Stieleria varia: one gene and its partner. The protein of the gene in region 1 interacts with the protein of each later gene in a pairwise test. Links are inferred from orthologs where the notes say so. Each region holds a gene or a part of one and is shown in the gene's direction. Other genes may lie near its edges.

Region 1 (15,408 bases):
TTTCCAAACTCACGAACAACACCGGCTCACGGACTTCGATCGCCACGTGTTCGCCGATGTTCATCGCCAAGGCTGTCTTGCCCATCGACGGGCGCGCGGCCAAGATGATCAACTCACCGTTGTGCAGACCGCCGGTCATGGTGTCAAAATCTGCCAAACCGGTTTCGACCGTTCCATCTGTGACTTCGCCTCTCAGACGGGCCTCCATTCGATCCATCGATTGGTGCAGCACATCGCTCATGGTGTGCAACGATTGCGTGGAGCGACCGTCCATGATCGAGAACACCTTCTGTTCCGCTTGGGCGCACAGTTCACGCGCTTCACTATTCTGTTCGTAAGCGTCGCGAAGGATCTCGGTGCTGGCGGTGATCAGATTTCTGTAGACGGCTTTTTCGCCGACGATACCGGCGTAATAGACCGCGTGGGCGGCGTTGGCGACGCTGCTGGAAAGCCGTGCGAGGTAAGCCGCGCCACCTGCCTTTTCATAATGGTCTGCTTTTTTGAGTCGCGAGACGAGCAGAGTGATGTCGATCTTTTCACCCGAGTCATGCATGTCTCGCAATTGAGCGTAGATCATGCGGTTTGCGTCATCGTAAAAGTCATCCGCTTTGAGCGACGCCAAGTCGTCACAGACTTCGGGCAACAGCAAGATGCTACCCAGTACCCCCATCTCTGCTTCTAAGTCATAAGGAGGCTGTCGAGACAGAATCTCGGCGGCGGAGGCGGGGCGTTTCTTTTTTCCGCGGCGGTTGTCGTAGCGGTCTGAGTCGTCTGCGATCAAGATTCCGGTCCTTGGAAAACGGTGAGAAAATGGAGGTGAATCGGTGGCGGCGACGGCAATTGCGTCAAAACGGCGAAAAACGTGCGACGCTCGCGTTTAGGACGACGTGACGACGACGCCGTTCTCTTTTGTATCCGGCTCAGCCGGATCGCAACAGGGTTTCGACTTTCTGAAGTGCCTCTTGGACGCTGATTGCGGCGGCCCCTCTACCGATGGATCTGCCGTCCTCAAGCCACTGTCCGACCCGAGAAGACGCCAGAATCGCCGTGCTGTGACTACGCCCACCGTAGTGACGTCCGATTTCGCCAAAGGCACTGGAAGTCTTTTCGCGGGAAAGGTACATAGCCAGCATTCGCGGTTCGGTCACCGTTTTTGTTCGCGCGGCGGTCTGCATCGAGTCCGGCGGCAACTGGAACACACGCTCCACCGCACGCTCGATCGCCGACAGCGTGACCGGCTGATCCGACATCCGCATCAGATGCCCGCCGAACTGGCGAATCTCGTCCATCGTCGGCATGCGGTTGTTCATCCGCTGCAACAGCGAGATGAGATTGACGATGCCGTGGATGACACGCCCATCACCGGTGATGGACATTGCAATTTGATCCAACGTTTCGGTAGGCCAAGCAATCGGGCAGTGCTGTGTCGCGTGATTCTGTAGCATCGTTCGACGCGTCAGCAAATCCAAACCCTGCATCTGACAGACCAAGCCACCGGCCATTCGCCCGGCAAGTTCGACACTGAGTCCTGGCATGTCGCCCGGTGCGTAGGTGCCGGCAAAAATCATCGGCCGGCCCGCTTCGGCAAGCGTCTCGACGGTGTACAGCAGCTCGCGCAAAGTCGCTTTCTTGGCACCCATGAACTGGATGTCGTCGATCAACAATGCGTCAACATCACGGTAGCGACTGCGAAACGCGGGCAAACCGCATCCGTTGTTGTGAACCGATCCGATGAAGTCGTTCGTGAACGCTTCCGCGGACAACGTGATCACTCGGCGGAGTCGATGGATGCGACGCAACTGATGGGCCAGCGAATGCAGCAAGTGTGATTTGCCGGTTCCGGGAGGTCCCCACAAGAACAAGGGTGCGGCAAGCGATGGTGACTCGCAGACCATTCGGCAAGCCGTATAAGCCAGCTCGTTGCACTTGCCATGAACGAACGTTTCCCAACGCGGTGGTGGCGTCGTTGGCTGCGAGGTCGGCTGCGAGTTTGACTGTGAAGTCGGCGATGTCGCGGAGTTGGAATCACTGGGTGCCTGAGCGTTTGGGTCGCCCACGGGAGCAGGCTTCGTCTCACCATTGGACAGCGGACTCGAACCACTCGTCACGCCCGATATTTCTGGAAACAAAGCGGGCTGGTTGGGATCGAACGTCACGCCATCAGCAGTGCTTCGCGCCGCAACGGCTCGTCGCACCGGGCGCTCTGGTTGCCGATTGCTTACACCATCGAGCAACACGGACTTGAGCGACGCAACGCCACGACGCTGTTGTCGCTTGTAGCTGTTGTTCGTGTGACCTGCGCTCTCACGTTTGCTAACGTTGGCACTGTTCCCGTTGGCACTGGGTGCCAGCTTTGCAACCGTTTCGCAGTCGCTCCGTAATGACCCAACATCCTCTTGCCCATTCAGCTCAGTCGCCGCATCTTCCAACGGCAGTTCGATTTGGCGAGCCGTTGCGACTTGCAAGACAACGCCAGCGGTCATCCCAGCGGCTTGGCTGGCCGCACCACGCAACTGTGGCATAAAGTTCTTGGAGATGCGATCGAGCGCGAACTGACCGTTGACCGTAACGATCAAGTTCACTTCGGCGATACCGCCTTGCGTCGCTGCAAAATCGAACCCGACGTTTTGAAACCAAACGTCGAACCGGTCTGCCCCGATACGCTGCTTCAACGCCTCCATGAATTGTTCGACGACATCCTTGCCGTCGTTGCAGCCGTGCGTTGCAGCCATACCGGTAGCGCAATCCTCCTTCATGGATGTCGCGGTGTGTGCGTAAGGTCGCCGCAAGAATCGTTGATCTGCACGATGACGCAACGCGTTTGCAGTTGGAGCATTCCAACGAGCAAACCGATGAGATCATGCGTTTCGATCGGTACGAAATCCGCAAGCGTTTGGGGGAAAGACGATCTCGAAAAGTGGAGGCAGCCAAAGCGTTGGCATCACGTTCGCCAACCTAGCTCCGCTGGGCGACACTAATGCCTCCCCGCGATCATCCAAACCGCGACGGAGACGAATAAGCCCTCCGTTGCGATCGTGGGCAGATTCTATGTTTGCTAGCACGCAAGTCAAATCGGTTCGGTGGAATCTGCTTGAGCTTGTCCACAATGCGGTTGCAGTGGTTCGGCTCAGGTAACAAAAAGCGGTCACATCGCCTCCATCGGCCATTCCAACGGCACTAAAAAAGTTCTGACATGCCCCGTCGTGCCGCGGTGGAAAACCTGTTGACCAAGAATGCTCTCCAATCATTCACGGTATTTTCATTTCCAGATCCGCTCTCACCGAGCGAAGTAAACGGCCGCAACCCACGACCTGCCAGCGACCGCAAGTCCATGCTGTTCAATGACTTAGAGACGAACCGAGGACGCCAGGCAGAACCGACGCGAGGTCTCGGCTGAGCTCGACAGGGGACCGCAAAAACAGAATCTGTGGTTTTTGAGCCGTTGATGAGGGCTTTGTTGTCGCATCGCCCCGCGAACTTCCTTCAATGAAGGAGACCAAGGATGCAAATCGACAAAAAGTTTTATTCGCGTAACGGGCTTGCGAATAAACAGTTGTCCAGAGTGTACGCGTCGGTTTCACCCATTTTGGGAGAAAACCGATTCCCCACTCTCATGGTCGGGAGGTCAAGAAGGGCGGTCACTTCACCCCCCGCCATGGACAAGCGTTTACCAGCTGTTAGACTATGTGCTCACAGCGACGACAGAGTTCATCTATTACTAGAAGGCAGCATGATGTCGAATCCGCAACTCACTGAACGCCAGCGCGAGGTGTACGAGCTGATTCGGGGATTGATTCTGACCCGGGGCTATGGTCCGACCGTCCGCGAAATTGGAGAACAGTTTGGGATCAAGAGTCCCAACGGAGTGATGTGTCATCTGCGAGCGTTGGAAAAGAAGGGGCTGATCGTTCGCAGTCCGAACAAATCCCGAGCGATCGAGTTGACCGAGCGTGTCGACCGGACGGGACACAGTTTGCCGATGGCCGGTCAGGTCGCCGCGGGAACCACGTCGCTCGCGTTCGAGCAGACGTCGAGAATGGATTTCAGCGAGATGTTTTGCAAATCAGATCGCTTCATCTTACAGGTCTCCGGCGATTCGATGATCGACGCCCACATCAAAGACGGAGACTTTGTGGTCGTTGAAAAGCAGGACACGGCGAAACCGGGTCAGATGGTGGTTGCTCAAACGCCGTCGGGCGATTCGACCTTAAAGTTTTGGTTCCCGGAAGGAGACCGGATACGACTACAACCGGCCAACAAGGCGATGCAGCCTCTGTATGTTAAAGAGGCGAAGATCATTGGCATCGCCGTCGGCGTGGTCCGTAATGTCCTTTGAATCGACGTTTGATCACTTTCGATCTGAGTCGTCTCCGATCTTGACGCGAATCGAACCGAGCATGTGAGTCAATTCGCGTTCGCGACGACCGACGAAGAGGATATTGTCCAGAACGATGGAGCGTTTTTCCGTGCTGGGGTGCAAAATCAACCGCCCCGCCCCCAGCAGCATGAACTCGAACACGTCGTTGATTTCTTTGTCGACTCGCAGATTGGGTGCCGGATAGCGTTTCAGGTCACTGAGCATTCCGTGGTGGTGCAGCAGTTCGTTGTTGGAAAGTTCCCAATAGTTGAACTTAGCGCTGATGAACACGGCTGCGTACATCAGGCCCATGGCCGTTGCGATACAGATAAAGAACGTGTCGTTGGCGACAGGTCGGACATGTTGGATAATCGATTCGATCGACGGCAGCATGTCCGGACGCGTTAAACCGAGCATCCAGAGGGCCAGCGCCAGGGTGCTGACGACAAAGATCAGTGTCAGCGAAGTGGCTCGCGGAAAGTCGAACACGATGATGAACATGTTCGCCATCAGGATCGCCAAGAACAGCCCCGTGATTGCAACGGGCGTGGTTTGCGATGGATCAACCGAATGGTACCCGCCGAAATAAAGCACGATTGCCCCGATGATGGCCATGATCAATGTGGGGTACATGAATACAAACTTCGGGTAGGGAATCAGCAGGACTCGCTTTTTCTTGCTCTGCCCAGGCTTCGACTCCACCGGTTCTGGTTGGGGCGTGGATTCAGCGGTTGTGTTATCAGCGTTCATCGGGGACGTCTCTGTGCGGCGCAGGGAAAATTGAACAATGGACCGTGAATAGGGGCCGTGAATTTAGTCTCACGCCAAGACCGGCCCCAATCGCGAGTGATCAGGGCGCTCCAATTCCGCGGCAAAATAGCACAGTCCTGATCGCCGAGCCAACAGGCCTGTGCGCCGATCCGTTTTGTGCGGATAATTCTACTCCCCAACCCCAATTGAGAACCCAGGAGATATTTAGGATGTCGGATTCGATGCAACGCACGCTGGTCTTGTTGAAACCTGATGCTGTCCAACGGCGTTTGATCGGCGAATTGATCGCCCGGTTTGAGGCCAAAGGATTAAACATTGTGGCGATGAAAATGTTGCAGGTCACACCAGAGCTTGCCAAACAGCATTACGCGGAGCACGTCGAAAAGCCATTTTACCCGAGCCTGGAGTCTTTTATCACCTCGGCACCCATTGTGGCGCTGGCGATCGACGGTTTGGATGTCATCCAGGTCGTCCGGGACATGCTGGGAGCGACCAGCGGATTGAAAGCAGCGGCGGGGACGATCCGAGGCGATTTCAGCAGCAGCCGGCAAATGAACTTGGTTCACGCCAGTGACGGTCCAGACGCCGCCCAACGCGAGCTGGCTTTGTACTTTGATGAAAGTGAATTCTGTGATTACCAGCCGGTCCTGGTCCCGTTCTTGCGAGCCGGTGACGAGTGATCCGCATTTCCGAGTCGAAAACGAACACCACGATACGCTCAAATACAAACCAGACGCTTTGTGCCAAGTGAGACGCGGTGGACAGAAATAGTGAATTAAAAACGTGCGGCGTGATTCTCTGTCATCTCGCACAACTTGATTCACCGCGGGCCGGTTTGTAGCGATTGAATCGATCGCATGGACCTCTGCGTGGGGCGTGACCTGAAAACGTCGCCCGTTTAACCGTTTTCAGCATTTGATAAGGTTGAAACGTTACGGGCGGCGACTAGCGTGGGATTTACACGAGGGAATTTTGCCATCGCGTTTGACTTAGACCAAACGCAATGTGACCACCCCCAAACACGCAGTGCCCCCGAGGTTCTTTCATGAAACGTCTTTTGGTTGCTTCCGTGGTGGCACTTGCTGCTGCCGTTTGTATTTCAGACACCGCCTCCGCCCAGCATCCCGGTGGCTATCCGTTCGTTCCGTTCGGCTTTTATCAGCCCTACGGTGTGCAGTTCAACAACAACACACCGACGCCTCCGTATTTCGCGCTCAACCCTCCGGTCTATTACGGCGCCCGTTATGCTCGCCCGTACGGAATGAGCCCTTTTGCATCGCCACCGATGGTTTCCGCGCCGAGTGGATACAACGGTCGTCTGCGTACTGATTTCTATCAGCCGCCACGAACCGTAACGACCAGCAGTTGCGGAACCTGCTACGGTCAAACGAGCCAGTCGGGCCCGGAAAAGCTGGGTGCGATCCGTCAAAACCCGTTCGTCGAATCCGGCCAGATCGCGAGCAAATGATGCTTCGAAACGGCTTGCGTGGATTGGCACGAAAACAGTCTGCGCATATCAGCCGCCACGCGATAGAGAGCGTCCCCGCCTAGCATGGTGGTGTTACCAAACGCTGGGTGGTGTCATAGGCCCTGAGCCGTTTTGGCGTTAGCCACGGTTGTGGCACGAAAACCGTGGCTAACGCCAAAACGGCTCATCTACCGAACCCACGTTCTAAGACTGGACGATGCACTAGTGACCATCCAGGCCCTACAAACGCAACAAAGGCACTGCACTCGGGGGAAAACCTTACCGGAAACCTACAAAACTCGGCCCTTCGTCAGTAAACTGCTCTGATGCAATCCGGCCTGGAGAAACGCGGGCTGCACCAATATTCCTCCAACCATTGACCCCCGCTGTGCCCAACCCCTCTCCTCTCGACGCATTCGCGACACTCAACGTGTTCGATATTGTTCGGGCGACTTGGGAACGTCGCTGGGCCGCCGTGCGAGTTTTCATCGCTTTGTCGGTGCTTGTTTTCTTTGCGGTTTTGTTGCTGCCCAACCGTTATGTTTCCAAAGCACAATTGTTGGTGCGGCTCGGCCCCGATTCAGTGGCGATCGACCCGACTGCCGGTTTGAGTTCCACGGTATCGCTGCAAGAAAGTCGGATCCCGCAAGTGAACTCGATTGTCGAGTTGTTGCGTAGCAAGGAAATGGTCGAGCGCGTCGTGAAAGACGTTGGTCCCGATCGCATTCTGGAACCGGCCGGTGCGATCGCGAAAACGAAGGCTTGGCTCAGCCAATGGATTCCCAAGTCCGCGCCGAAACCGCAAGCCGGCTACACCGCGACGCAGATGAGCGACATGATGCAGGTCGCGGAAGCCTGCGTGGCGGTTGAGAACGACCTGGATATCCATCCTGCGAAAAACGCGTACACGATCACCGTCGAATGGGTCGGTTACTCTCCGTTCTTGGCGCACGACATCGTCGACGCATTCGTCCGGCAATACCCCGCTTATCACAAGTCCGCTCACGGACCTGCCGGAACAGTAGAGTTCTTTGAGTCGGAAGCCAAACAGGCTTATGAGGTGGCGACTCGTTTGCAGGAGAAAGTCCGTAAGCTGAAATCGGACAACGGAATCATCGAGCTGGATTCCGCCAAGAGCGCGTTGCGTGGTGAACTCAGTAGCGTCCAGTCGGAAATGAACAACGTCGAGAGCGAACTCAGCTCCGTGGACGCAGAACTGGACAAACTGGCCAGTGAAATCGGCTCCATGCCCGCGACGGTGGAAGCAGAGAAGATCACCGGGCTGTACAAACGAAGCGGCGACTTGGTGCGTCAACGTTTGTACGAATTGGAGGTGCAAGCTCAGGAGCTGGCGTCGAAATACAAACCGGATCACCCCAAACGCGTCGCGGTTGATTCGCAACTTGCCGCGGCCAAGGAAACCGCAACTAGCGAGATCGGGCAAGAACCGCAGTTGCGAGAAGTCCTGAACCCGACGCTGCAGTCCCTCGACCTAGCCTTTCGCACCGCGATTGCCAGACAAGCCGGTTTGCAGGCCAAGCGTGACGCACTGACGCGACAATTCGAACGTTTGCAAAAAGAACTGACTCAGCTCAACCAGATCGGCGTCGAATTGGTTCAGTTGACTTGGGACGCCAGCGTCGCCGAGTCGACTTATTTGGAAACCGCTGGCAGATTGGCCAACGCACGACAACTCGAATCGCTGGCGGCACTCAAGCTGAGTGATGTTTCGGTTGCCCAGCCTGCCACGCTGGAGCTAAAGAAGGTCGGCCCCAAACGAATGATCTATTTGATCGCGGGACTGGGATTTGCCGCCATGGTATCCTTGTGCCAAGCCGCCGTGCGTGGTTTGTGGCATCAGGATTTCAATCCATTTGCGTCCAACGATTTGCCTTCGCCCACGGCCGGTCACTTGCATTCCCCCACCGATGCGACCGCCCCGGAACCGGCAGGACATTTGACTTCGTCACAAACCACAAACTCAAACTCCCCCGTCCTCACCTCCTCGATACGCCGGCAACGTCCGATTTCGTCGGACACCAGCGAATTCTTTACACGACAAAAATCGCTTACGGGTGATCCGCCGACCGTTGATTTTTCGGCCGGTGAACTTGCCGATAAAGGCGCGGTCGCGGAGCCCAAATCGGACTTAGAGCCGACGTCCAAGCGTCCCAGGTGAGACCTCGTCCCATTCCCCCACACCCAAGCTCTCCGCACTTTTCATTTTGGCGGAGCAGACGCAACGACCAATCGCATTGATGAACTCTGATTTCTTTCTTGGCATCGATGTTGGCGGTACCGACATCAAATTGGGTTTGGTCGATGATCGTGGAAACGTTCATTTCAAACACCAGACCCCGACGCGACCGCTCGGCTGCCCCGACGCGGTATTCGAATACGCGATCCGATACGCCAACGAAACGCTGCTCAACCATGAGTTGCCCGCCGACATGCTACGTGGCGTCGGGGTTGCCGTCCCAGGCGTCTTGGACACACGCGCCGGCGTGCTACGTGAAGTCGTCAACTTGCCGGGATGGTTGGGGGTTTCGTTGATCAAGCATCTGGCTGCGATCACCAAGCTGCCAACACAACTGATCAATGACGCCAATGCGGCGGCTTATGCCGAGCATGTGATTCGGTCTCTCGGCGATGGCTCCTTGGCGCTATTGACCCTGGGAACTGGCATCGGCGGCGGTCTGGTCCTATCGGGACGCCCCCATGGCGGCGATCACGGTTGTGCCGGCGAGCTGGGTCACATCACGATCGATTTTTCCGACACCGCGATCCCTTGCACCTGTGGCAGTCGCGGGCATTTGGAATCTTACGCGGGTGCACCAGCGGTTCTGTCCAACCTGCAACGCCGCCTACGTGCCTTGCCGGTGGAGTCAATCTCCCCAGAGCTACTCTCACCGGACGTGACCACACGGGACATCGCCACGCATGCCGAGAAAGGATGCCAAGTTTGCGTCGATGTGATGATGGAGACGGCGTGTCATGTCGGCAAAGCGATTGGTATGCTGGGGCAAGTTTGCAATCCAGAAGTCGTGATTCTGGGTGGCGCGATGACCTTTGGCGGCGAAGCAACGGCGACAGGACGCATGTTCTTGGACGCGGTGCGTGAAAGTGTCAAACGAACGACGTTGGTTCAGGTCGGTGGTAACATGGACATTCAGTTCGCGTCGCTGGGTAACGACGCTGGCGTGTGCGGCGCCGGCATGATTGCTCGCCACCGTTCTTCCCGCTCGGCACGTTGATTCACAGGAACAGTTTGTGATGGATCCAAATTCGGTCGAACGTATCCCCGTCAAGATCTTTGCCCGCGCCTCCGATGCCAGTGCTGCCGTCGCAGCCGAGATCGCGCAATTGATCCGAGCCCGCGCCTCCGAAAACAAACCCTGCGTCTTGGGACTAGCCACCGGCTCGTCGCCGATCGGTGTCTATCAGGAACTCGTTCGGATGCACCGAGAGGAATCCCTGTCCTTTGCCGGCGTGACCGTGTTCGCATTGGACGAGTTCTATCCGATGAACCCGCAGGAGCTACAAAGCTACGCCAGGATCCTGCGTGACAGCCTGACCGATCTGGTCGATATTGCTCCCGCCAATGTTCATGTCCCTGACGGTTCCATTGCCAGAGAGGACGTCAAGCAGTTTTGTATCGACTATGAACAGCGAATCGTCGACGCCGGTGGCATCGACATTCAGCTCCTGGGCGTCAGCAAGACCGGTCACATTGCCTGTAACGAACCGGGTTCCGACCGTAACAGTCGCACGCGGATGATCACACTTGATCGCTTCACGCGGATGGACGCCGCCAGTGATTTCTTTGGCGCCGAAAACGTACCACGACATGCGATCACGATGGGTGTTGGCACCATCCTGGATGCTCGGCGCATCTTTTTGTTGGCGTTCGGTGAGGGCAAGGCACCGATCATCGTTCGCACGGTGGAGGATCCATCGATGGCTGGAGTCCCCGCGTCGTTCTTGCAGGGGCATGTCGGCGCGACGGTGTGGTTGGACGAAGCCGCAGCGAGCCTGTTGACCAGACGCCAAAGTCCTTGGCTGTTGGGCGAAACCGAGTGGGACGCCGAAACGACGCGTCGTGCCGTGATCGGTTTGGCCACCGCCAACGGCAAAGCAATCTTGAAACTGACCGACCAGGATTACAACGAAGCCGGATTGCAGGACTTACTGGCAAGTCATGGCGATTCCTACGGAATCAATCTCAGCGTGTTTCGTCACTTGCAAGCCACCATCACGGGTTGGCCCGGAGGCAAGCCGGATCGGATCAAACAGGCGGGCGATCGTCCAGGACACCGTGACGATATCTTTCCCAAACGCGTCGTCGTCTTTTCACCGCACCCGGACGATGATGTCATCTCGATGGGCGGCACATTGATTCGATTGGTGGATCAAGGTCATCAGGTTCATATCGCCTACCAGACATCGGGCAACATCGCCGTCTTTGACAGTGACGCGATGCGGTTTGCCGAGTTTGCAGCGGACTTTTGCCGTGAATTTGGAATTCAAGCGTCGGGCATGGACGACATTGAGAGACACGTCGATGAGTTCTTACGAAACAAACGCTCGGGACAAATCGACAGCGATCAAGTTCAGCGGATCAAAGCACTGATCCGGCGTGGTGAAGCCCGCGAGGGGGCGAGATGCTGTGGCGTCGATGACGACAAACTGCATTTCCTCAACTTGCCGTTCTATCAAACCGGTCGTGTTCAAAAACAACCGTTGGGCGAAGAGGATTACCAGATCACGGTCGACTTGTTACGCGAGATTCAACCGCATCAGATTTATGCTGCCGGCGATTTGTCCGATCCGCACGGCACTCACCGGACGTGTTTGAGCGCCATCTTGCAAGCCTGTGTGCGGTGCTCCGATGACCCTTGGTATCAAGATTGCATCGTCTGGCTGTATCGCGGTGCGTGGCAGGAATGGCCCATCGAGCAGATCGAAATGGCGGTTCCGCTCAGCCCTCGCGAAGTCGACCGCAAACGCGTGGCGATCTTTAAGCACGAGTCACAAAAGGACCGTGCCTTGTTCCCCGGCACCGATTTACGTGAATTCTGGCAACGCGCCGAGTCCCGAAACCGCGAAACCGCCCAACGCTACGATCAGCTCGGATTGGCGGAGTACGAAGCCATCGAAGGGTTCGTCAAATGGGACGGAAACTCGGGACTGGAGATCTAGGTCTGCTGATCGAGTATAAATGATCATTCACGCCCCAATGGCACTTCGTTTGGCCCGATGTCACGACGCAGGGATATCATGTTATGCAGAATGCCATCGACGGGATGAAGGTGCTCGTTGCGGAAGACAGTGACCTGATGCGGCGTCTCTTGGTCACTCATCTTCGCAATTGGGGATACGACGTGATCGAAGCCGTCAACGGAGAACAGGCCTGGGCGGCCTTTCAAGCTGAACCCATCTCGATGGTGCTGACGGATTGGATCATGCCCGAGGTCGATGGTTTGGAATTGATCCGACGCATTCGTGCGACGCCATCGGGTCCTTATTGCTACTCGATTCTGTTGACGGCCAAGTCCGAAACAGAAGATCTCGTTCATGCGATGGAAGCCGGCGCGGATGATTTTCTCGTCAAACCCTGCGACGGCGAAGAACTGCGGGTTCGATTGCGTGAGGGCGAGCGAATCATTCGACTGCAATTTGAATTGGCTGAACAAAACCGCCAACTCAGAGAAACTCAAGCCGCGTTGGTGCAAAGCGAAAAACTGGCGAGCTTGGGACAACTTGCTGCCGGCATGGCACACGAGATCAACAATCCGATCGCGTTTGTCACGAATAACTTGGCCGTAATGAAACGCGATTTGACCGGACTGATGGATTTGGTCAACAAATACCGGGAGACGCGACCCTACCTCGACAACGCCCCTGAGAAACTGGTCCAAGAAATCGACGAGTTGGAGCAAGAATGTGATTGTCAGTGGTTGCAGGAGTATTTGCCCAAACTCTTGGCGTCATCAAGTCAAGGCTTGACGCGGGTTCGAGACATCATCAGCAATCTGCGAGACTTTGCTCGTTTGGACCAGGCAGCCTACGGAACCTTGGATCTCTCGCAATCGGCACGCAATGCCGCCGACATGCTCAGCAATTTACTCGCTGAAAAAGATGTTTCGATTCATTTTTCGCGGGATCAACCTCTGTCCATCGCCTGTCATGGCGACAAAATCCAGCAGGTGATTTTCAACACACTGCTCAATGCCGTCCAGGCAAGTGCGCACGGCGCGGTCATTGACGTTATCCTGGAGGAAGACGGCGAGTTTGCCAGCTTGCGTGTCAACGACCACGGAGAAGGAATGGATCGCGAAACTCTCGATCGAGTTTTTGAACCATTCTTTACGACAAAACCAGTTGGTACAGGAACAGGACTGGGAATGGCAGTCAGTTATGGGATCGTCCGTGACCACGGCGGTACCATCACGATCCAAAGCAGTCCTGGATCAGGAACCGAAGTGAACATTCGCTTGCCACTCAACACGTGATGAACACTCATGGAATCAATAACCAAACCCGCCGTCTTGATCGTCGATGATGAACCCGACGTGTTGTTCTCCTTGACAGGCTTGCTCAGGAAAGATTTCCAAGTTCACACGGCCCAAAGCGGTAAGGAAGCATTAGACATCCTGAACGAGCATCCGATTCAGGTCGTGATGACCGATCAGCGAATGCCCACCATGACCGGGGTGGAACTGATGAGCCAAGTCCGCGATATCCATCCCTCGGCAATCCGTATCATCTTCACCGGCTACGCAGACATTCGTTCGGTGGTAGAAGCCATCAATACGGGCGGTTTGTACCGATACATCACTAAGCCGTGGGATCCGGAGGACCTGCTGGAGGCGCTTCGTGAAGCCGCCGAACACTACGAAACCATTGCGGCACAACATCGTGTGCACGCAGAGCTTGAGGGCTACCTGATCGACTCTCTGACTCTGCTGGAACAGATCGAAAACGACCGCGTCGATCCCGAGTTGGCCAGTCAACTCAAGCAACAGTGCGTCTCCCTGCAATCCAATCTGCAACGTATCACGGACCAAGTGTCATGAGTCACCGTGAACCTGTTTTCTTGGTCGTCCTGATTGACACAGCGACCTTGGATTGGCACGTCGGTGGAATCCGAATGGATGGAACCGCAGTGCCACTGTTGCGATCCGATCCCGAGAGCCTTGCGGAGTACCGTAATGCCGAGTTCGATGGTCAAGTCTCCTTTCTCCGGCATCAACTCGCCGGTGCACTGCAACGTGGCTGTGACCGCCTTTTTCCTAGAGACATGAAGGCTTGCCATTTTTTGATTGTCGCCAACGGTCCATTTCCTGATGCCGACGCGGAACTGTCGACCAGATTGGCGGAGCACTTCGTTCAATGGATGATCAGCCCACCTGCGACCTACATCATCCTGAGTGATTGGAACGATGACTCAGGCATGAACGTTGTCGCCGGTGAGATGCCAGAGAGCGACAATACGCTGCTTGCGTCCGGTTTGAGTGTGCTGGTCGATTCTCGACGACAACCCGACGACTGGGAACACGTTCCGGGACCATCCCAAAGTGAGGCGACCTGATGAATCGGTTTCGGGAGAGCGTCCCAGCGAATAGGCCTAATCGTCGCCAATGCATGCGAATGATCTACGGAGTTGCAACGCTGACGATGATCCCCCGAATCGCCCTGCCACGAGACTCAGCACGCTTGCAAGACTCAACAAGGGCATTCGAGAAAGAGATTGAGCCGCCTGATTGTTATGCACGAATGTCCTTGTATCGATGCGAGTTGGAGCTGATCCGCGGACGACTGGATCGTCAGGCGGTGCAACGTAGCGAAATCTCGGTTTCAGGGGCAGCGCCGCGAGAGGTCTACTTCCAAGCGTTGACGTTGTTTGGAAAGTCGGAACGCCTTTCCTTTGATCTGACCCGCGATGTGGTTCGGATGACGTTCGAATCACCAAGAGAGATCCGCCCCGCCGATGTCTTGGAGGTCATCGATGCATCGCTGCATCAGATCCTGAAAATCAAGTCGCACTTGGGGATCACCCAAGAGTGCAAGGAACCAATACGGGAGGCCGAGCGGACACCGACGGACGTTTTTCGCAGCATTGTCCAAGCCAATCGGCAGTTGAACTTGATGTTGGAGACACCGTATGCACCGCGAGACGTGTTTCAGCAAGTGAATCTAGCGGTCAGTTACTGTGCGCGGATCCTGGCACAGTATCCAGGCGTCGAACGTTTCCCGCCGACGCCGGACTTGATCGACGGCAAGATCCCGCCAGACGTTTTCCGCCGCTTGCTCGATTGCTTTGAGCTCATTCGGCAGATCGAGGTGCATCTTGGCCTGACGATCCTGGAACTCTCCATCGATGAAAACGAGATTCAACAGGCTGTGCCAGGTGATGTACACGACATCGCGTCCCTCTTGGTCTCGGAGGTTGCTTTTCTACACGGAAAACTCGCCGATGCAAAACCTCCTCGAAAATCGGTGGATCCGGGACCTCAGACACCGTCCAAGGTTTTTCAGCGTGCCGGAATTCTGCAGCAGCAGCTTCAATTGCTGTTGGAGCAAGTAGCAGCGGGAAACCTGGCCGACGGTTGGCAGAACGCGCAGCGGGCGTCAAACGCGTCGGGGAGGCCAGCGGATGACCGATAGCGAATCGGAGTCATCGAGCCAGGTCGATCCGGACGCATGTGTGCTTTCGGGTCCGAGTCTTCGTCGTCGATTGCTACGATCGCACTTGATCGTCGCCGTATTCAGCATCGTCATCCTCGTGGTGGCTCTGTTCGCAACCCACTGG
Region 2 (15,431 bases), 450 kb from region 1 along the record:
CGAATGGCCGGGCAACAGTTCACCGGCATCGCATCGGTCGGCGTCGATACGTGGGGTGTCGACTATGTTTTGCTCAATCGTCAGGACCAGTTCGCCGGTCCGGTGCGACACTACCGCGACGAACGCAAGAACGGGATCATGGAACGGGTTTTTCAAACCTGCCCGCGTGATGAGATCTTTGCCGCGACAGGACTCCAGTTCATGGAGATTAACTCGCTGTTTCAGTTGTGCAGCGCAGTCGAGTGCGGTGACCCTGCACTGGAGATCGCCGAATCGTTCTTGATGATGGGCGATTTCTTTCACTGGTTGCTGACGGGCGTGAAAAGTTTAGAAGCGACCAATGCGTCCACGACGCAGATGCTGGATCCTCGCGATCAGACGTGGTCGGTCGGCTTGATGCAGCGTTGCAACATCCCGCAAAAACTGTTTTGCGAAGTCACCGTGCCGGGTACCAAACTCGGCATGATCCAGCCATCGGTGGTGGCCGAGACCGGATTGGCAGACGTGCCCGTTTACGTCCCCGCGACACACGACACGGGGTCGGCTGTTGTCGCAGTTCCGGCTGGCGAATTTGCCCCGCAACGTCCCGATTGGTGCTACATCAGTTCGGGCACATGGTCGCTGATGGGCTGTGAATTGGCAGAGCCAAAGATCAACGAGATGTGCGCCGAAATGAATTTCACCAACGAAGGTGGCGTGTACGGCAGCACCCGCTTGCTGCAGAACATCGGCGGACTGTGGTTGTTCCAACAACTGCGTCGCTCGATGCAGCGACGTGCAGTCGAGCGTGATTGGGCGGAGATGGTTTCCATGGCGGAATCGGCACAGCCGTTCGGGATCTTGCTGGATCCAGACGACTCCGCGTTTGCAGCGCCTACCGACATGCTGGACGCGATGAAAGAATTTGCGGAGCGAACCGGTCAGGCAGCCGTCGATGACGAAGCCGTGTGGTACCGGGCGTCGCTGGAGGGTTTGGCGATCCGCTACCGCGTGTGCTTGGCCGATCTGGAAAAGCTGGTCGGGGGACGCATCGACACCATTCACGTCGTCGGTGGAGGTGCCAACAACGAGATGTTGTGCCAAATGACCGCCGACGCGTGTAACCGAACCGTTATCGCTGGTCCGGTCGAAGCCACGGCGATTGGAAACGTGATCATGCAAATGATTGGTGTCGGCGAAATCGAATCGGTGGACGCGGGACGACGGCTCGTCCAAGAAAGCTTTGACGTCAAAACCTACCGCCCGCAATCACCAGCCAACTGGGACACGCCGTCAGCAAAATGGTGCGAATTGACGGGCCGATAGGTGGGCGATAGGTGGTACTCGTGCAACATTTCCCCGTTTGACCCGCAGCCGAAGGCGTAGGTGGCACCGCCAGCCGGATCGCACTGCGGAGTCCAGCGCCGTTTCTCTCCTACGCCTTCGGCTACGGGGCAAACAGGATCCCGCCGCGTTGTTGCGTTTTGCTCGATCGCCGATACATTGAGTGGCTTGATAGCAACGCCCGATTGGCCTTCCTACCACGGAACAAAACAATGACGACGGATCAGTTAGCACAGCGTAAAACCGAGATTCGAACGACCGCTCATGCTGCTCGTCGGGCGCAGGAGAACAAGGATGAATTGAGCAAGGCAATCACAGACCGCCTGATGGCGTTGCCCGAGTATCAAGCCGCCCATTGTGTGATGTGGTACATCGACGTGCGTGCAGAGGCCAGGACACGCCATGTTTTGCCCGAGGTCATTGCAAGCGACAAGAAGATTGTGATCCCCTACTGCGTCGACGGTGAGCTGGAGCTGTTTCACCTGGAGTCGATGGACGAGCTGGAGACCGGGATGTACTCGATCCTGGAGCCCCGTGAGGACTTGCGCGGCGTTGCGGAAAAGAACGTGCCGGTTTCGGAGCTGGATTTGATCGTTGTGCCCGGCGTAGGTTTCGACTCACATGGCGGCCGCACGGGTCACGGCAAAGGCTACTATGACAAGTGTCTGGAGAACGCTCGTCCGGATGCGCCCTTGATCGCGATGGCGTTTGAGTGCCAAATGTTTGACGAGATCCCGATGCAGGATCACGACATCTACATGGACAAAGTCGTCACCGAGAAAGCCGTTTACGAAGGCCGCGGCCGAAACTGAGGAAGTGTGTCACCGCGATTGCGATGGTCTTTTTGTGCTTCTATTCACTCGCTTGCGCGTCGTGCTGGTATTTTGCTTGAAATTCAACGTCAATCCATGCGTTCTAATCGGTACGCTCTCGTGAGCGGCCGGGGCTTTTCGCGCCGTTGCGTTCCATCCATCTAGTGCATCGTCCGGTCTTGATTTTGGGGTCAGCCGTTTTGGCGTTAGCCACGGTTGTGTCACGAAAACCGTGGCTAACGCCAAAACGGCTCATCTACCGAACCCACGTTCTAAGACTGGACGATGCACTAGTCGAGCAACGTTTCCTACGTTTGACCCGTAGCCGAAGGCGCAGGTGAGAAGCGGCGTTGGACTTTGCGGAGTAATACGGCTGGTGGTGCCTCCTACGCCTTCGGCTACGGGTCAAACTGTGGAGATTCCTCGCTCAAGCCGGACTCCGCGTACAACTGGGCGGCTTCTTCGTAGGCAGGAGTCCAGCCGAGTTCTTGCAGCAGGTCGCGGCGTTTTTTTAAGTACCACCGTGGCTCAATCGCATTTCGATTCGCCTCCAGCAACTCAAGTGCTTGGCCTTTCTGGCCGGACCGACGCAGCATTCGGTCTTCCAGGAGGATGAACTCTGGACGCCCCCGCTCGGCTTGATCAACCAATCGCTGATAGGCATCACGGAGGCGATCGTCGTAACGCTTGGTATCAGTGATCGGCCACTTTTCCCGGACGACCGGCAACTCGCGATATGCCAACGCTCGACCCAGCCGGTATCGTGCAAAAGCAAGCGTCCAACCGGTTTTTGTTTCGAGCCCTTGCAACGAGGCAGGGAGCTTTTTGGTCAACATCGATTCGAACTCCGTAGCCACTTCGATGATCTGCTTCAGGTTGTCTTTACGATCCTCGTCCGTGTCCAATTCAAGCAACCGTGTCTGCTTTGCAACCAGCTCCATCCACTCGTTGGAACCAACTCCCTCTGGTCTGCTTAGCGTGGTGAGTTGCGGTTCGTCGACCAGTGGCGGCTGGAGTGATGACGGCTGCGGTGCTGTGGGCATCTGCCCAGGTTTCCATCGGCGAAGCCACGCTTTTCTTGCCGCGAGCTCCAAACGCTCGTCCTCCGACGCAGACTCCCGGAGTTGTTGATCGATCCGTTGCAGTTGCCCTGCTCGCCAGGTTCCCGCATTACTCTGGATCGTGTCCTCGGCCGTCACGGCGACCGCCAGCGTTGCGCAGAGGATCACCGCAAGTGCCAAAACCGCGATTTGAGTTTGAATGCCAGCACGAAGCGCAAGCGAGTGATTCACGGCGTTTTGTTCACTCGCTTGCGGTTCGTGCTGGTATTTGTGTCTTTTCCAATCAAGGCCAGTTGGCGATTTCGGAACTAGACACCAACGTGTGCATTTCTGGATCAACGTTTTATCCAAGGGTTTCGTTGTCATATCGTGCTCTCACTTCCCGCCTGCGTGCTGCAGTGTAGGCAGTCACGAGCCCCAGTTGAGTGATCTGGATTGGGACTCGTTACCTCGTCCGCTACGCTAATGGATTGGGTGACGTGACCAGCAGGAGATCGATGCAGATCACTTGTTTTGGATCGTCTGGGTCGACCAACAATCGAATCGGATCGCCCGATTCTTGCATCGTTTGCGCCTTCTCAATCCCAGAGTACAGATTCTCGCGAATCGAGACCTCCTTTCCCACCCAATCGTACTTCATTGTAACGTGATATCGCGCGGCCCCGTTGACTTCCGTGCTCGTGCGTCGGACGTCCGTGATGGTGCCGGAGACCAAGGTCCCGTTTCGCAAGAGACGGTTCTTGCGGCGATTGTGTCTCAGTGTCAGGAAAAGAATCAATCCACCGATCAGCGGAAACAGCACCGCAAAGGGAATGGCAAGCCAACGATCGCGTGCATCCGAAAACGCGACGACGACCAGCGGTACGATGATGGCCAAGATCACGAAAAAGATTCCCAAGAGAATCAACGCAAAGTTGTCACCGGCAACTTGCCGCCAAAGTCCAACGGGGATCTCTGTGCGAGGCGTCGAGGTTTCCAAAAAGGCGTCGATTTCGTCGCCAGTGACGGCGTACTTCTTGATCGTTTGCTGAATCGCGTACCCTTGGATTCCTCCCATCTTGCTCGCGGTGGAGGCGAGATCCTGCAGATTCGAGTCGCGTCGAATCTCAGGGTGTTCATCCAGTTCTGCTTCGCCTGCCAGAACCAGTTTCAGTATTCGAGTCGCATCGGTGACGAATGACGCCATCTGCTCAGGTTCGATCAATTCATTCTGGAAAAAGATCGCAATCCGGTTTCCTTTTGCCCGCATGCTCCATCGCGAATCGGCTGACAATCGGTTCCGCAGTCCGTGCGTGAACAACTTGCGAACCGCAACTTCGTTCCAGGCGAACAAGTGATACGCTCTGGAAAACTCCGGCGAGTCGTCAAAGTCCAAGTCGACCATTCTGCTCAGGGACGTAAAAATCTTGCCGGTGATCCCAGTGAAGTGCGGCCACAGCGCGAACTGGGGCAAGTTGATTTGATCATCGTGAAGGAACACGATCGTTTGCCGCACCGTTTTCATTGGCGATGAATCGGATTGCAAATAGCTGACGTTGATGATCAAAATCGACACATCATCGACGCTCCGCTGTTTCAGATCGTTGACGTGAACGTTCTGAGCAAAGAGATCGGAAAGATCGTTGGCGAGATCACTGTGGTTTGGCATGTTTGTGTCGCTATCGTTTCACAATGACAAAGAACAGGGCGGTCAACAGCCAAAGAATGTTGAGCACGACGATCAGTCCACCGACGACCATGGTGCCGATCCCGACCCGTGTGCAGATGACGGCTTCCCTGCCCGAGTACACCCCTGATTCACCGAGGAAGTGTTTGATAAGGTAGCCCAGCGCCGCAAGAAGACAACCAAGAATGATTGCGCCGATGGGACCGAGCTTGATCGGGCGACCGTGATATTCCAATTTGGTACGATCTCTTGGTCTTGAGGGAGCCGCGCGCAAGCGGATCGATTGAAACGGTAGAGATAACTATCTTATATCTCACTGGCCGTTCCTGCGATGTCACCTCTCCCGTCGCAGCCTGCTGGGAGAGGTGACAGTGCGCGTCGTTCAACGACTAGCCGCAGGCGTCATCGCCGCAACCAAACGGATTGCACCGCAAACTCAGACGCCGCTTCCGCCTACGCCGTCGGCTACGGGTCAAACGGTATTGGAGGGCGTATGGTGCATGTTTGGCCGTCTGGTGGCGTTCGTTTTCGACTTGGAAAGTCGAACGACAATAGTCGCAACCAAACGGATTGCACCGCAAACTCAGACGCCGCTTCCGCCTACGCCTTCGGCTACGGGTCAAACGGTTTTGGAGGGCGTATGGTGCGTGTTTGGCCGTCTGGTGGCGTTCGTTTTCGACTTTCCAAGTCGATAGCGTGCCCCGCCAAACGATTTGCCATGCTCAAACGTTTTCTTGTGCAGACGCCCCCGCCAGGATCTTGCTTCGCTCGATCCGACCTCCCACAGCTGCGGAGACTGCTGATTTAATCGAAATCAGGACCCCAAGGGTGAGCCGTTTGCAGTAAGGCACCGGGCAATGCGGTAGGCCCGGCCGCTTACAGGGCACGGTTCACTAAGCACCAGTCTCCTGCGCTGGTGGAGGTGACGCGCATCCGTCAGTCAATTGAACAGTACACGAACACTAATTGCCTTCGATCACGTCGATGGCCCGTTGCAGGTCTTCCGGGATCGGAGCTTCAAAGGTCATTTCTTTGCCGGTCTGCGGGTGGCTGAAGGTCAATCGGCGGGCATGCAAAGCTTGACGCGACAGCACGATGTCGGACTTCGCCGCCGATTGCGATTCTCCCAGCAGCATCCAGCGTGGCACGACGCTGTGACCGGCGTAGAGTCGATCGCAGAGGATCGGGGTGCCGATGTGTGACAAGTGGACGCGGATCTGGTGTGTGCGGCCGGTCTTGGGTCGCACGCGGACTTGGGTGAAACGACCGCAACGCCGGATGACTTCATAAAACGTGGACGCCGGCTTGCTCGTTTCGTGTCCTTCGCGGATCGCCATCTTGTCCCGTTGGTACGGATGTCGACCGATCGGCATGTCGATCACGTCCCGATCTCGATCGATCGGCCCCATGGTGATCGCAAAGTATTCTTTCTCGACATGACGATCATGGAACTGATCGGCGAGGTGGATGTGTGTGGCATTGGTCTTGGCGACCACGATGACCCCGCTCGTGTCACGATCCAGTCGGTGTACGATCCCCGGCCGCGTCGGCCCGCCGATGTCCGAAAGCGACTGAAAGCGATGTGCCAGGGCGCTGGTCAGTGTCCCCGTCCAATTTCCTCTCGCCGGGTGGACGACCATTCCGGCGGGCTTGTTGACCACGACCAGTCCGTCGTCTTCGTACAGGATGTCCAGTGCGATGTTTTCCGGAACGACGTCGTCGGTCATCTCGTCCGGGACGCGGAACCGCAACTGCTGGCCGGCTCGCAAGCGAAAACTGGGGCGGACGATTCGTCCATCGATCGTGGCCCCGTCGTTCTGCACCGCCGCGCGAATCTGCGTTCGGCTGTACCCGTCACAGGCTTGGGTCAAGAACAGATCGATACGTTGCCCGTCACCGGCCTGCGTGACCACAAAATCACGAAACACGTCCTCGGACGCCAAGACTTCGGCATCCTCATCGGACGAAAACACATCAGGGGCGGCAGACGGATCGTCCCCGGGACGGCCGGAGTCCGATGGCTGCTGATGAGAGGTCAAGGAATCTAGCCGGAGAAACGGTGGGTGATGGAACGGCAAAAGTCTAGATATCGCAACCCGTAGTGGACGAGGCCACGAGTCCCGAGCAACTTGCAGTGGACGAGGCCACGAGTCCCGAGCAACTTGCAGTGGACGAGGCCACGAGTCCCGTACTGTGTGTGACTCGTGACCTCGTCCACTACATTGATCGATGCTCCGCTTCCTACTTCGCCGAATCTGCGGACGACGCATCGTCAGCATTTTCGGTCGAGTCAGTCTCAGTCGAGTCAGTCTCAGTTGCAGCTTCCGCTCCAACAGGCTCTTCTTCAGCCGCCTCAGTTTCTACCGCTTCTTTAGCAGGTGGCTCGGTCTTCTCTGTCTTAGCCGAATCGGCTTCTGGCGTTTCCGTTTCGGTCTTCGTGGAATCTGGCATGTCGGCAGGCAACTCCAAACCGCCTTCGATTTTCGCAGGTTCGGCGTCTGTGTCGCTGCCACTGCTCAAGCTCAGCGGCGGAAAACCCATGTCGGGCATCGGCGGCAACCCACTGGCGTCGGGCAGCGACGGTGGCAGGTCGGGGTCTGCTGGCGAGAAATCTTGTTCAGAGAACCACGCCAAGAATTCTTTGGTGCTCGGGTTTTCTAATGCGGCGATCCGTTTTTCTGCGTTGGCCACCATCACCTTGGACTCTTTCGTCGCGATGACCTCTTTGTACTGTGCGATCGCTTCATCGAACTCCCCGAGTGACTCCGCGACCATGGCGAGCCCGAGGTGGGAGCGTGAGACGAGCAGCGTTTGGTCGGGCTTGCTGGTCATAGCGCCCTTGAAGGCCGTCTTGGCTTGATCGAGCAACGCGACTGCTTCGTCGCGATCGGAGTACATCGCCTGCAGGCCTTGCGCCAGGTACTCGTTGCCCTGATTGAGCTTGGCCCACGCGGCCGCTGTCGTATCGGGGAATTTTTCAGCCACATCGGGCTGGTTCATCAGCAATTGAAATGTCGAATCGCTCCGGTTTTCCGAAGCACTCATGTTTCTCAGCCCCAGCACGATTCCGCCGACGATCACCAGCCCAACGACCACTGCAATGACCTTGGAATACGGTTCGATCGCTGTATTCATGTGCGCCAGCTTTTCAGCAAGCAGGTTCTTTTCCAGTTCGTGTTGGCGATCGTTCATGCGTTTGGCCCGGCAATCGGGCGAACAAGAGTCGAGAAATGTGAAGTCGGGGAGTATAGGAATCCGCGAATCCAAGCGTCAATAGAAGCAAGCGTGCCAGTCCGAGTTAGCTCGGATTACTCATGAGCCGCCACGCGATAGCGTCCGGTTCCCGAGGGTTCCCGAATATAGGCGTAAGAACCGGACGCTATCGCGTGGCGGCTGATATGCGCAGGCTGATTTCGTGCCAATCCGCGCAAGCCTTTTCGTGCAAACCTGTTGCGAAACCTGTATTGAGGCGTGTGATCATTCCGGGCTAGCACCGACGTCTCACTCAATCACCAAGCAGCAACCGCCCCCAGAGAGCCCCAATGGGCGGAATTCAGTGAACGGAATGCTCCTGCAGCTCTTCCAGGGTCGCAAACTCCAACGCCGACACGTGAGTCGCTTCCAGCACGACTCCTGGGGCCATTCCTGCGTCGTAAGCCTCTTTCCAGCGAGCGGCGCACAAGCACCAACGGTCGCCCGGTTGCAACCCGGGAAAGCGGTAGGCGGGGTTGGGTGTTGTCAAATCGTTGCCCCGAGCCTTACTGAATTTCAGAAACTCCGCCGTCATGATCGAGCAAATCACGTGCAATCCGGCGTCACTGCCTCCGGTATTGCAGCATCCATCGCGGTAAAAACCCGTCATCGGGTCGGTACCGCAGGTCTCCAAATCGCCACCCAGCACATTCTTTGCCATCGAACTCCACCTTTTTCCCACTCGATCGCAGCCACCGACCCCCGGCACCCGCGTCCAACAAACTTTCCCCACCGCCCCAATCCCTCTTTTTTACGCTTTCGCAGTCCGTGCAACTGATTCTAGCGGTTATCGAGAGCCGCTAGATAGCGACAGCCGCGGAATCGGCGCGCTTTCTCGTTTTCCATGGAGCAACGATTTCAGGTAGAATGATTAGGGCCGCTGGTCTCCCGCCACCAAACATACACGCCAAAAAAACTGCGGTGCAACTCGCTTCCGGCTCTTAGAGTCACCGAGCTGCACACATAAACGTTACCGTCTCGCATCATCGTTGCCAAAATCCACGCAAGTGATTTTGCCAACGCCCCGCCTCGCCGCTCAAACGTCTCACCGTGCCATGAACACAACGTGCATTATTCAGTGCGAGCCAACGAAGAGAAACGCGACGAAGGATTTCCTCGTCGCCACCGGAAAACTTTTGTTGCCCATCGCGTTTGTTTTTCTCGTTGACGTCGTTGATGCCGCAGAGCCTGAGAAAACAACGCCTGAGAATTCACCGACCGCTGCGTCTGCCATCAAATCGAATGCGACTGCGGACGATATGAAATTGTTTGAGCAGCACATTCGGCCCCTGTTTGTCGCCAAGTGTTATGAGTGCCACGCTGGCGAGAACGAAGAAGGCGGCTTGCGTTTGGATTCGTCGGACTTGCTGAGAAAAGGTGGCGACAGCGGACCGATCGTGGTCGCCGGCTCGCCCGCGGAGAGCCTGCTGGTTTCCGCCATCAACTACGACGGTTTGGAAATGCCGCCGGACGCCCCGTTGTCGGTCAAAGAAAAAGAGTTGATCGACCAGTGGATTCGTCGCGGTGCGGTGTGGCCCGAATTTGGTGAGCAGTCAGAGACCGATGCAAACGATGCCGACGTCAAATCGTGGTGGGCTGCTCAGCCGATCGATCCGGCCGCACCGCAGAACATCGCCCGCGTTCATTCGCCGTCACTGATCGATGCTTACATCGACGACAAACTGGCCGAGCATGACTTGCATCGCGCCCCGGTCGCTGATCGAACGAACTTGATCCGTCGTCTCAGTTTCGATCTCCTCGGCGTACCCCCGACACCGGATCAAATCGACCGCTTCCTCGCCGACAATTCTCCCGATGCCTATCAACGTTTGGTCGACCGCCTCTTTGCGGACCCGCAGTATGGGGAGCGGATGGGGCGACTGTGGCTGGACGTCGTCCGCTATGCCGACTCGGACGGCTGGCGACAAGACGCTTACCGGCCCGCCGCGTGGCGGTATCGCCAGTGGGTCGTCGACGCGTTCAACTCTGGCATGCCGTACGATCAGTTTGTTGCCCTGCAGTTGGCGGGTGATGAGATCGCGCCACACGATCCAGACTCCAAAGCAGCCGTCGGCTTCTATCGTCACGGTATCTATGAATACAACCAGCGTAACGCGGAAGGCCAGTGGCAGGACATCGTTGATGAACTGACCGACGTCACCGCCGACGTGTTCTTGGCGACCGGGTTGGCCTGTGCCAAGTGTCATGATCACAAGTTTGACCCGATTCCAAGGTCGGATTACTACAACTTGCGCAGCGTCTTTGAACCAGTGGTCTTCGTCGATGAACGACTGCCCGATCGCATGCCGTCGCCGGCAGAGCAAGCCGAAATCGATCGGCTCATGCAGCAGCTAGCTGAGATCGAAGGAGACGCGATCAAGAAACTGGGTGACGGCGTCGTCGACCGCTTCCCCTTGCACGTGCAAGCGATGTTCCGCAAACCGGTCGAGCAGCGTACCAGCTACGAACATCAGATCGCTTACCTCGTCGGACGCCAATTTTTCGAAGAAGGTGCGACCCAGTCCAAGGTCGAGTCCAAGATCGGCAAGGAAAAGGCCGCTCGCCGCAAGGAATTGCTCAGCGAGTTGGACCGTTTGGGAGCGAACCCCTACGCGACCGTTCAGTACATGACCATTCGTGATTTTGACGGACCCGTTCGTCCTACAAGGTTGCCCGGACGAACCTCCGGGGTCGCTTTTGAGCCGGCCGCCCCGACCATTTTTCCTGATCGCGAACTCACGCCCCAGCCACCCATCGATGCGCCGCAATCCACCGGCCGACGGACCGCGTTGGCTCAGTGGATCACGTCCAACGATAACCCGATCACAGCTCGCGTCATCGTCAATCGGCTTTGGCAATACCATTTCGGCACCGGATTGGTCTCCAGCCCCAATGATTTTGGCCGACTGGGCGAACCGCCCTCGCATCCAGATCTGTTGGACGCGCTGGCCCAGCGATTGATGCAGTCCGGTTGGGACCTGCAATCCATCCAGCGAATGATCGTGATGTCGGCGGCATACCAACAGTCGTCGATTCATCCCAACGAAACCGATGCCATGCGAGTAGACTCGGGGAACCGAATGCTGTGGCATCATCACGTCCGCCGACTCGACGCAGAGCAATATCGCGATTCGCTGTTGGTCGCCATGGACACGATGGACAGTACCTACGGAGGCCCCAGTGTTTCGGGAGCCCCGCCACGTCGGTCGATTTATCTGCGTCGGATGAGAAATTCATCTGATGAGATGCTCAGCCTGCTCGACTGCCCGCCCGGCGTTGTCGGTACGGCGAAACGCGACGTCACCGTCACCGCGCCGCAGTCCTTGATGATGATCAATAGCCCTCGTTTGTTGAGCGTATCTCAAAAGTTCGCTGAACGTGTGCGACGTGACGTCACTCATTTGGGAGACGGCAACGAAGCTTTCATACGCTACGCCCATCGAGTCATCACCGGTCGTCCAGCGGCAGATCACGTGGTTGAATTGCTTGCCGACCAAAGCGACACCGACATCTGTCACATCTTGCTCAACAGCAACGCGTTTTTGTTCATCGAGTGATTGTTGCCAAAGAAAGTCCACCGAGTCAGGTTTCACGTCACACCGTTCACTGATCCACCCAAACGTTGTCCAATCCCATGCATCAGTCTGACCTTTGCCGACAACTGGGCGTTCCCCACCAAGTCATCCCCGCCAACCGCAGACAGTTTCTCGCAAACGCCGGCGCCGGCTTCGGTGCGTTGGCTCTGACCGGAATGATGGCCAACGCGGGAGAGATCCCACAGTACATCACCCATCATGCCGCGACCGCCAAAAGTGTGATCTTTTTGTTCATGGAAGGCGGCCCGAGTCAAATGGACACGTTTGACCGCAAGCCGTTGATCAATGAGCTGGCCGGCCAACCGATCCCGTCGAGTTTCAAAGAACCGCTGACGGCGATGGGCGAGAAAGGCTCTCCAATTCTGGCGACCAAGCGAAAATGGGCACGATACGGCGAGAGCGGTTTGGAGATCAGTGACTGGTTCCCCAACGTCGCCGCTCACGCAGACAAGCTGGCCGTAATTCGATCCTGCTATGGCGAAGGCATCAATCACTCGGGCGGCTGCAACCTGATGAACACGTCGACCATTCTCGGCGGCCGGCCTTCGTTGGGGGCCTGGGTGACGTACGGGCTGGGCAGTGAAAACGAAGACCTACCGGCTTTTGTTGTCATGACGGACGAAAAGAAGGGGGTCACCAACGGCGTACGTAGTTGGGGACCCGGGTTCTTGCCAGCGACCTACCAAGGAACCCCGATCACCGACCCGCTGGCCGCCAGTCCGATCGCCAACCTCAGTCCACCCAAAGGCGTGACCGATGTGGTTCAGCGGCGTAAGCTCGATTTGATCAACCAAATCAATTCGGCTCACGCGTCACGCCTGCCGAATGTTTCGGAGCTCGACGCCCGCATCCGGGCCTACGAACTCGGTTACCGGATGCAGAGCGCGGCGCCGGAAGCGGTCGATTTGAATCAGGAAACCGCGGCCACGAAAGAGCTGTACGGGCTGAACGATAAACGCACTGAAAACTACGGGCGGATTTGCTTGATGGCTCGGCGGATGGTCGAGCGCGGCGTACGATTTATCCAACTTTACAGTGGCACCGGTAGCGGCTGGGACGCGCATTCGGGAATCGAAAACAACCACACCAAGCACTGTGGCAGCGTGGATTTGCCGATCGCCGGCCTGCTGACGGACCTGGCCCAACGGGGGTTGCTGGACCAGACATTGGTGGTTTGGGGGGGTGAGTTCGGACGGACGCCGATGAGCGAAAAAGGCGACGGACGGGACCACAATCCGACCGGTTTCACCATGTGGATGGCGGGCGGAGGCGTCCGCGGCGGGCAGACGATCGGCGAAACCGACGAGTTGGGCTTGTACGCCGTCAGCGATCGAGCACACGTGCATGATATCCACGCCAGTATCCTGCACCTGATGGGCTTGGACCGGTTGAAATTGTCCTACAACCATCAAGGCCGACTGGAGCGCCCGACGGTGAACGAAGGCGAATTCATCGCAAAATTGACCGCGTAGCCCGCTGGAATCACTGGTTCGGATCTCTGAGTCGAAAAATCTGTCAGGAATTCGTCGTGAACCAAAACGGATTTTGCCGAGTCCTATTTGGCGACTCGGCATGGCATGCTACAATTCCGCCACACGAGCACCCAATACCCCGTGGTGTAATTGGCAACACTACTGATTTTGGTTCAGTCATTCTAGGTTCGAGTCCTAGCGGGGTAGCTTCGTTCAGCATTCAAGGCCGATGAAGGATCGTTTTGCAATCTGCAAAACAACTCTTCAGCGGCTTTTTTCGTGTCCGCACTCAGCGTGTCCCCCGCAGGGCAGCGCTGTGAAGCATTCTGACAGTCAACAATACCAGCACGATCGCGCGTCCTTTGGGCGAATGGACACCTCGGCTGAGCTGCAAAGCCTTTTTTCCTTCATCTCTCGTCTCATGGGTCCCATTCGTCCCCTAGGTCTATTCCTCGCACCCCTACCCGACCGAGGACTCACCCCTCCTGACGATCCGCTTTCAGCCAATCTTGCAACGCACTCACCAAGCGATCCATTTCTCGTGCCAGCGTTTCCAGCATTGGGCCTACCGATCCCGTGTTTTTCTCCCTGACCGAAAGCTCAAGCGAACCAGATATCTCCACAAGCTGGTTTGCTCCAAAATAACGCGCCGATGATTTGATCGAATGGGCTGCCCGGCCCAAGGTTGCCCAGTCACTTGAACCAAAGGCCTTTTGCGCGGATTCCACACACGCGGGACCTTCGTCGAGCATGGTTTCGACAAGTTCGCGGAGGCTGACCTTGTCGCCTCCCAAGAGGTCCAACGTATATTCAAAGTCAAAGCTCCGCTGGTCGGCAGGCTCATGAGGAGCTTCATCGACGGCCAAGGTCAGCTGCTCCTGGCCACCAGCCGAATGCGTAGGTAACAGAACAACGGCCCGGGTCGTCTGAATCACTGCCCTCAACGCCTCCATCGTAAACGGCTTGGAGATGTACTGGTCCATTCCCGCTGCTAGGCAGCGTTCTCGATCGCCTTGCATTGCGTTGGCGGTCATCGCAATGATTGGGATACGTTTCTCTCCGCTTGACTCACTTTCACGGATTCGACGTGTCGCCTCCAGGCCATCCATCTTTGGCATCTGGACGTCCATCAACACGAGATCGAACGGCTCCCGTGAAACCGCATCGACAGCTGCCTCCCCATCCGCGGCAACGACCACTTCGTGTCCCAGTCTTTCTAGCATCCCGATCGCTACTCGCTGATTGACGACATTGTCTTCGGCCAGCAGGATTCGGCGAGGCTGATCGCTTGACGTCGTGCCAACGCCGGGGGAATCAATGGCTTTCTGATCCCCCATCTCGTTCACAAGGGCTTGAAACAAATCGGATTGCTTCACCGGCTTGATCAGACATCCCGAAACTCCAAGTTCGCTGATGCGATTGGAGTCGATGGGGTGGGATGCCGACGTGAGCAGAATGATCGCACACTGTTGCCGGGCAAAATGTCTACGCACCTCGCGCGAAAACGCAATCCCATCCGTTTCCGGCAGAGCGTGATCGAGCAAGATGCATCTGATCGGTTTCGCATCCGCCTCCACCCGGCGCAAGATCGCTGAGGCGTCGGCAGCGTTGTCCGCAGACATCGGACACATCTGCCAACTGGAAAGTATCTCTGACAGAATGTTGAGGTTGGTCGAATGGTCATCGACGATCAGTACCCGCAGACCACGCAGTTTTGCGAGTTGATCGCTTTGATAGTCTGGTTGATCGTCTTCGACACCAAACGTCGCGTTGAAGGTGAACGTGGAACCTTCTCCAACTTCGCTACTGACAGTGATCTTTCCACCCATCAGCTCAGCCAATTGCGATGAAATGGCCAACCCCAATCCGGTGCCACCGTACCGCCGCGTCGTCGACGCATCCGCTTGATCGAACGCTCCGAAGATCGCCTTCTGTTTCTCCGGCGGGATCCCAATGCCGGTGTCCTTGACCTTGATGCACAGGGTGACTTGTTGATCCGAGACGCCACCGTCCAGGCTGCTTGAACTTTCGCTGTTCGCGTTCGTTGCATTTTCGGGGGACGACGTGTCTGCTGGTGAGACATCGATCACCACTTCACCAGCTTCAGTGAATTTGATCGCGTTGCTGACCAGGTTGGCAACCACTTGGCGTAGCCGGCCGGGATCGCCTGTGAGCAAATCTGGCAGCGCGGGATCGATGCGACACGCCAATTCAATTTCTTTTTCGGATGCTTTCCCGGCCAACGTCAA

The links.
Region 2: the proteins of ndk (region 1) and Pla52nx_RS14615 interact in binary tests that used the Escherichia coli proteins (3 or more experiments, as listed by UniProt). The link is inferred for Stieleria varia from one-to-one orthologs.

What each region holds. Positions count from the first base shown.
Region 1 is NZ_CP151726.1:4,781,278-4,796,685, reverse strand. What follows is about bases 4,228-7,078. They hold ndk (nucleoside-diphosphate kinase), read left to right. Parts: upstream 4,228-5,349; coding sequence 5,350-5,808; downstream 5,809-7,078. Other genes in these bases: Pla52nx_RS16145 (GumC family protein), read left to right, coding at 6,985-7,078; Pla52nx_RS16150 (hypothetical protein), read left to right, coding at 6,174-6,596; Pla52nx_RS16160 (hypothetical protein), read right to left, coding at 4,349-5,107; lexA (transcriptional repressor LexA), read left to right, coding at 4,228-4,336. In the rest of the region: dnaB (replicative DNA helicase), read right to left, coding at 1-778; Pla52nx_RS16180 (DnaA ATPase domain-containing protein), read right to left, coding at 921-2,756; Pla52nx_RS16175 (hypothetical protein), read left to right, coding at 2,771-2,959; Pla52nx_RS16170 (hypothetical protein), read left to right, coding at 3,194-3,397; more of lexA, read left to right, coding at 3,731-4,227; more of Pla52nx_RS16145, read left to right, coding at 7,079-8,775; Pla52nx_RS16140 (ROK family protein), read left to right, coding at 8,855-9,850; Pla52nx_RS16135 (6-phosphogluconolactonase), read left to right, coding at 9,870-11,795; Pla52nx_RS16130 (sensor histidine kinase), read left to right, coding at 11,879-13,108; Pla52nx_RS16125 (response regulator), read left to right, coding at 13,118-13,672; Pla52nx_RS16120 (hypothetical protein), read left to right, coding at 13,669-14,187; Pla52nx_RS16115 (hypothetical protein), read left to right, coding at 14,187-15,263; Pla52nx_RS16110 (hybrid sensor histidine kinase/response regulator), read left to right, coding at 15,253-15,408. UniProt on the Escherichia coli protein: Major role in the synthesis of nucleoside triphosphates other than ATP. The ATP gamma phosphate is transferred to the NDP beta phosphate via a ping-pong mechanism, using a phosphorylated active-site intermediate.
Region 2 is NZ_CP151726.1:4,335,213-4,350,643, forward strand. What follows is about bases 462-3,335. They hold Pla52nx_RS14615 (5-formyltetrahydrofolate cyclo-ligase), read left to right. Parts: upstream 462-1,535; coding sequence 1,536-2,135; downstream 2,136-3,335. Other genes in these bases: Pla52nx_RS14610 (rhamnulokinase), read left to right, coding at 462-1,305; Pla52nx_RS14620 (hypothetical protein), read right to left, coding at 2,534-3,335. Also shown: more of Pla52nx_RS14610, read left to right, coding at 1-461; more of Pla52nx_RS14620, read right to left, coding at 3,336-3,427; Pla52nx_RS14625 (DUF3592 domain-containing protein), read right to left, coding at 3,654-4,844; Pla52nx_RS14630 (hypothetical protein), read right to left, coding at 4,855-5,097; Pla52nx_RS14635 (RluA family pseudouridine synthase), read right to left, coding at 5,825-6,790; Pla52nx_RS14640 (tetratricopeptide repeat protein), read right to left, coding at 7,104-8,054; Pla52nx_RS14645 (DUF2237 family protein), read right to left, coding at 8,416-8,775; Pla52nx_RS14650 (PSD1 and planctomycete cytochrome C domain-containing protein), read left to right, coding at 9,170-11,671; Pla52nx_RS14655 (DUF1501 domain-containing protein), read left to right, coding at 11,749-13,182; Pla52nx_RS14665 (response regulator), read right to left, coding at 13,659-15,431. UniProt on the Escherichia coli protein: Involved in the removal of 5-formyltetrahydrofolate.